Linked DNA regions of Geobacter metallireducens GS-15. The protein of the gene in region 1 interacts with the protein of each later gene in a pairwise test. Links are inferred from orthologs where the notes say so. Each region holds a gene or a part of one and is shown in the gene's direction. Other genes may lie near its edges.

Region 1 (3,210 bases):
GAAGCGATGCGCGCCGGGTCCTTGACATGATCAATCAGGGGGGAGAACGCCTTTCCGAAATCGTCAGCGATATCCTCAAGGTGGCGAAGCTGGAGGCCAACAGCACTCCGGTCACCCGCTCGACCCTCCACATTTCCCAGGTTTTCGAAGAGGTCCTTGAGGCGCTGGAACCCCTGCGGGCCGAACGGGACCTCACGATTTCCTTCGCCGACCTGGAGAGGCTTCCCCACTGCAACGGCGACCGGGAGTGCTTCAAGGATATCTTCACCGAACTGCTGGAAAATTCCATCAAATTCACCCCCGACGGCGGTACCATCATGGTTGACGCCCGGATTGTGGACAGGGATCGGCTCTCGCCGAGGGGAGACATCCTCAACCGCTTCAATTCCCGGTTCCTTGCCCAGTCGGGTGGGGGGTGCTACCTGGAGGTGGAGGTCCGGGACAGCGGCATCGGCGTGAGTCATGATGAGCAGGTGAAGATCTTCGACAAGTTCTACGAGGTGGGTGATATCCGTCATCACTCCAGCGGCAAGAACAAGTTCCAGGGGAAGGGGACCGGGTTGGGGCTCGCCATCGTCAAGGGGATGGTGGAAGCCCATGGGGGCATGGTCTGGGTCGAGAGTCCGGGAGAAAGTTCCGATGGCCGTCTCGGCAGCGCCTTCTTCGTGCTTCTCCCCCTGGAGGAGAGTGCCTGCCAGCCCCAACTCCCCCTCTCCGGAGCCGGCATGTCCCGTTCCCATGACGACCTTCCCGATGAGGGGGGCGGATAGCCGCCGCGGCGGTGGCGCAGGTCCCGAAGATACCCGTTGAAAAAGACGAAACACCTGTGCTATCTCTGTTCAACTATACCGGTCAGTGGCGATTTTTCGCCCTGCCGACGACCCCAGAGGAGGAATTCCGTGACCCAGGAACGCGAGAAGGCGATTGAGCTGGCACTGAGCCAGATAGAGAAGCAGTTCGGCAAGGGCGCCATCATGCGGCTGGGTGCTGACGAGGCCCTGCCGGACATCGACGCCATCCCCACCGGCGCCCTCTCCCTGGATATCGCCCTGGGGGTGGGCGGGGTTCCCCGGGGACGGGTCATCGAGATCTACGGCCCCGAGTCGTCGGGCAAGACGACCCTCGCCCTCCACATCGCCGCCGAGGCCCAGAAGCTGGGCGGCATCGCGGCCTTCGTGGATGCCGAGCACGCCCTGGACATCGGCTATGCCCGCAAGCTGGGTGTTCGGACCGACGACCTCCTGGTCTCCCAGCCCGACACGGGGGAGCAGGCCCTTGAGATCGCCGAGATGCTCGTGCGGAGCGGCGCCGTGGACGTCCTCGTCATCGACTCGGTGGCGGCCCTCGTTCCCAAGGCCGAGATCGAGGGGGAGATGGGGGACTCCCACGTGGGGCTCCAGGCCCGCCTCATGTCCCAGGCCCTGCGCAAGCTCACCGGCATCATCTCCAAGTCCAACTGCTGCGTCATCTTCATCAACCAGATCCGGATGAAGATCGGCGTCATGTTCGGCAGCCCCGAGACCACCACCGGCGGCAACGCCCTCAAGTTCTACGCTTCGGTCCGCCTCGACATCCGCAAGATCGCCACCCTCAAGCAGGGGGATGCGGTGATCGGCTCCCGCACCAAGGTGAAGGTGGTGAAGAACAAGGTGGCTCCCCCCTTCAGGGAGGTGGAGTTCGACATCTACTACGGCGAGGGGATATCCCGCCTGGGGGACCTCCTGGACCTGGCCGTTGACCGCAAGATCATCGACAAGAGCGGTGCCTGGTTTTCCTACGGCTCCGACCGGATCGGCCAGGGACGCGAGAACTCCCGGAATTTCCTCAAGGAGCATCCGGAGATGGTGGCCGAAATCGAGGACAAGATTTACGAAACGGCCGGCATTCCCCGCAAAGGGGGGAAGGAAGAGGCGGCGTAGCCCATGGAACTCAATGATATTCTTGCCATAGCGGTCAAGGCTAAAGCGTCTGATATCCACATCAAGACGGGGCTCCCCCCGGTTGTCCGGATCGATGGACGGCTGCGGCCCATTCCCAATGCACAGCGTCTTGCCCCGGACCAGGTTCGCGCCATGGCCTTTGCCATCATGAATGAGCGACAAAAGGGGATCTTCGAGGAGCACTACGAGTGCGACGTGGCCTACGGGGTGCCGGGACTCGGCCGCTTCCGGGTGAGTATCTATTCCCAGCGGGGGACCGTGGCCATGGTCTTCCGGTCCATCCCCTTCGGCATCCCCTCCATTGAGAACCTGACCCTTCCGCCGGTCATCAAGAAGCTTGCACTGGAGGAACGTGGGCTCATCCTCGTCACCGGCACCACGGGAAGCGGCAAGTCCACGACCCTGGCCGCCATGATCGACTACATCAACGAGCACCGGACCTGCAACATCATCACCGTCGAAGACCCGGTGGAGTTCCTGCATCGGGACAAGAAGAGCATCCTCTCCCAGCGGGAGGTGGGGTTCGATACCCTTTCCTTCTCCACTGCCCTGAAGGGAGCCCTACGCCAGGACCCGGACGTGGTTCTCGTGGGGGAGATGCGGGACCTGGAAACCATCGAGACCGCCATGCACGCCGCCGAGACCGGGCACCTGGTCATGTCCACCCTCCATACCCTGGACGCCGCCGAAACCATCAACCGGATCATCTCCGTCTTCCCTCCCTTCCACCAGCGCCAGGTCAGGCTCCAACTCTCCGGGGTCATCAAGGGGGTCATATCCCAGCGGCTGGTCCCCCGGGCCGACGGCAAGGGGCGGGTTCCGGCCGTGGAGGTCATGATCGGCACCGCCCGCATCAAGGAATATATCGACGACAAGGACAAGACGAAGCTCCTCCCCGAGGCCATCGCCCAAGGGTTCACCACCTACGGGATGCAGACATTTGACCAGTCCCTCATGCAGCTCTACACCGGCAAGCTCATCACCTACGAGGAAGCGCTCCGGCAGTCCACCAACCCGGATGATTTCGCCCTCAAGGTGTCGGGCATCTCTTCCACGTCCGACAGCACGTGGGACAACTTTGTCCACGACGAAGCCCCCCCCGCGGCTGCTGGAGATACGCCCACCGAGGGGATCGAGAAGTTTTAGATGGGGGAGGAGCGGAGCGGGTTCAGCCGCGCCCTTGATATTCTCTCCCGGCGTGACCACAGCGAGGCGGAGTTGGCCCTGAAGCTGCGGCGCAAGGGGATCGACGAAAGAGAGATTGCATCAG
Region 2 (3,095 bases), 750 kb from region 1 along the record:
AGGAGCCGGTTGCCGAGCGGAGCTTCCTGGTAAGCGGCAGCGAAGGGTTCCTGATGGAAAAGGGGCTCAACCCCGCCGGCCGCATCATTACCACCAGCCAGAACCGCCAGATCGTGGGTGAGGACGACATTGTCTACACCGATATCGGCTCTGTCCACGGGGCCAAGGAGGGGGACCGGTTCTCCATCTACAAGAAGCTTGACGCCGTGAGCCATCCCGTCTCCAACGTGATTCTCGGCGAGAAGGTGATCCCCCTCGGCACGCTGCAGCTTACCGAGGTGGAGGAGAAGGTTTCCAAGGCCATCATTACCAAATCCTACCGGGAAATCGGTCCCGGCTCCATCCTCCTTCCCTATCGGGACAAGCGCCGGCAGATTTCCCTTAAGGCTGCCGACCACGACCTCTCTGGCTACATCGTCGAGACCCAGAGTGGCAACAATGCAATCGGCGAGGGAGACATCGCCTTTATCGACTTGGGGAAAAAGCAGGGGATAGAGCCGGGATACTTCCTCTATATCCTGCGGGACGTGGTCCCCGACCAGCAGTATGCGGACATCTCCGTTGAGAAGCTCCCCCCCGAGGTGGTCGGTGCCCTCGTGGTGGTGCAGTCGGGGGAGAACACCTCCACGGGGCTTGTGGTGAAAAGCATCGACACCATCTACCGGGGGGACCGGGTAGAGGCCAGGACAAACAGATAACCCCTTCTTTGCGGGGGCCGGTCCGGCCGGTCCCCGCTTCTCGTTCTTGCCCATGGATCATTATCACTGGTTTGCCCTCAAATCCGTCCCCCTCGTGGGGAACGTCCTCTTCCGGCGGCTCCTGGAGCGCTTCGGCTCCCCCGAGGCGGTCTTCGGAGCGTCCGATGTCGATCTCCGTTCCGTCAAGGGGGTGAGTCCGGCGGTGGTGGCCTCCCTCCGAAGCCATGACCCGCACCCCTTTGCCGACCGGGAGTGTGCGGCGGTCAGGCGCACGGGGTGCCGCATCGTAACCATCCTCGATGATGAGTATCCACCGCTCCTGCGGGAGATCGCCGACCCGCCCCCCTTCCTTTATGTGCGGGGAAGCCTCGCCGGTATCGGCACTTCCGTGGCGGTGGTGGGTTCCCGTCGGGCCTCTGCCTATGGCAGGACGGTGACCGAGCGCATGGCCGAGGAGCTTGCCCGGAACGGTGTCACCGTGATTTCCGGCCTGGCTCGCGGGGTCGACACCGCGGCCCACCGGGGAGCCCTGAAAGGGGATGGGACAACCGTCGGGGTGCTCGGGTGCGGCGTGGACGTGGTCTATCCGGCCGAGAACCGGCAGCTCTTCCGAGAGATGGCCGAACAGGGAGCGGTGGTGTCCGAGTTCCCCCTGGGGACCGCCCCCCTGGCCGAGAACTTCCCCCGTCGAAACCGGATCATCAGCGGCATCTCCCACGGGGTCCTCGTGGTGGAGGCGGCGGAGCGGAGCGGCTCCCTGGTCACGGCCCGCATCGCCCTCGACCAGGGGCGCGATGTCTACGCCATTCCCGGCAACATCACCAGCGACGGGAGCCGGGGGGCTAACCGCCTCATCCGCGAGGGGGCGAAGCTGGTGGAAAGCGTGGAGGATATCCTGGAAGAACTCCCCGGGGGAAGGGTGGCCCGCAGGGGAGTGCCGGCGCCGGCGCCCGACCTCCCGCCTGCCGAGGCGGCGGTCTTTGCGCTCCTGGCCCCTGAGCCGCTCCATATCGATGAGATCATTGCCAAAAGCGCGTTGACAGTGGGGGAGCTTTCGGCTATGTTGTTGCGCCTGGAACTCAAGGGGGCCGTAACTCAGCTTCCCGGCAAGTATTTTTGCACAAATTGACCCGCCTGGCATGCCAGGCGTTACTTACCTATTATTGGATTTTTTTTATGCCACAACACCTCGTCATCGTCGAATCTCCGGCCAAGGCCAAGACCATCGAGAAATTTCTCGGCAAGGACTTTCGGGTCATGGCTTCCTACGGCCACGTACGCGCCCTCCCCAGCAAGCAGGGGTCCGTGGATGTCGCCAACGATTTCGAACCCAAATATGCCATTCTCCCCGAGAGCAAGCGGCACATCGACGCCATCAAGAAGGAGCTGAAGGAGAGCGACATCCTGCTCTTGGCCACTGACCCCGACCGCGAAGGGGAGGCGATCTCCTGGCACCTGCTGGCGGCCCTCGGCATGGACAAAAAGAAAAACGCCGTGCCGGTGAAGCGGGTCGTGTTCCACGAGATCACCAAGGACGCCATCGTCCACGCCGTGGAAAACCCCCGGGACATCTCCCTGGAGTTGGTGGACGCCCAGCAGGCCCGCTCCATCCTTGACTACCTGGTCGGCTTCAACCTCTCCCCTTTCCTCTGGAAAAAAATCCGCTACGGCCTCTCTGCCGGACGGGTCCAGTCCGTGGCCCTGCGGCTCATCTGCGAGCGGGAGAAGGAGATCAAGGCTTTCCAGGAACAGGAGTACTGGACCATCGGCGCGGAGCTGGGCACCGGCAAGGGGCAGAAGTTCTCCGCCAACCTAGTGGAGGCCGAGGGGAAGAAACTCGGCAAGTTCGATATCCCCGACGGCACGGCGGCCGACCGGCTCGTGAAGGCCCTGGAGAACGGTGCCTACACCGTCGACAAAGTGGCGAAGAGCGAGCGCAAACGGACCCCAGCGCCGCCGTTCACCACCTCCACCCTCCAGCAGGAGGCGGCAAGAAAGCTCGGCTTCTCGGCCAAGAAGACCATGTCCACGGCCCAGAAGCTCTACGAAGGGGTCGCCGTGGGGGACGAGGGGCTTGTCGGTCTCATCACCTACATGCGTACCGACAGCGTGGTGCTGTCGAACCAGGCCCTCCAGGAGGCCCACGAGGTCATCACCTCCCTCTACGGGAAGGAGTACGCCCTCGCCAAGCCCCGCTTTTACAAGAACAAGGCGAAGAACGCCCAGGAGGCCCACGAGGCGGTCCGCCCCACCTCCATCGCCCGCACCCCGGTCGAGGTGAAGAAGTACCTCTCCTCCGACCAGTTCAAACTCTACGATCTCATCTGGAAGCGGACCGTGGCCTGCCAGATGGCCGAGGCGCTTCTGGATCAGACCTCTGTCGACATCGGCGCCGGC

Evidence for each region.
Region 2: the proteins of recA (region 1) and dprA interact in binary tests that used the Bacillus subtilis proteins (3 or more experiments, as listed by UniProt). The link is inferred for Geobacter metallireducens GS-15 from one-to-one orthologs.

Annotation. Positions count from the first base shown.
Region 1 is NC_007517.1:228,810-232,019, forward strand. The notes cover bases 18-2,909. They hold recA (recombinase RecA), read left to right. Parts: upstream 18-899; coding sequence 900-1,919; downstream 1,920-2,909. Other genes in these bases: GMET_RS00990 (sensor histidine kinase), read left to right, coding at 18-770; GMET_RS01000 (type IV pilus twitching motility protein PilT), read left to right, coding at 1,923-2,909. Also shown: more of GMET_RS00990, read left to right, coding at 1-17; more of GMET_RS01000, read left to right, coding at 2,910-3,086; GMET_RS01005 (regulatory protein RecX), read left to right, coding at 3,087-3,210. UniProt on the Bacillus subtilis protein: Multifunctional protein involved in homologous recombination, DNA repair and competence.
Region 2 is NC_007517.1:980,061-983,155, forward strand. The notes cover bases 12-2,788. They hold dprA (DNA-processing protein DprA), read left to right. Parts: upstream 12-750; coding sequence 751-1,827; downstream 1,828-2,788. Other genes in these bases: GMET_RS04455 (LysM peptidoglycan-binding domain-containing protein), read left to right, coding at 12-698; topA (type I DNA topoisomerase), read left to right, coding at 1,875-2,788. In the rest of the region: more of GMET_RS04455, read left to right, coding at 1-11; more of topA, read left to right, coding at 2,789-3,095. UniProt on the Bacillus subtilis protein: Protein that helps load RecA onto ssDNA during transformation. Binds cooperatively to circular ssDNA, is able to bridge different segments of DNA. Favors the loading of RecA onto SsbA- or SsbB-coated ssDNA and formation of RecA-DNA filaments.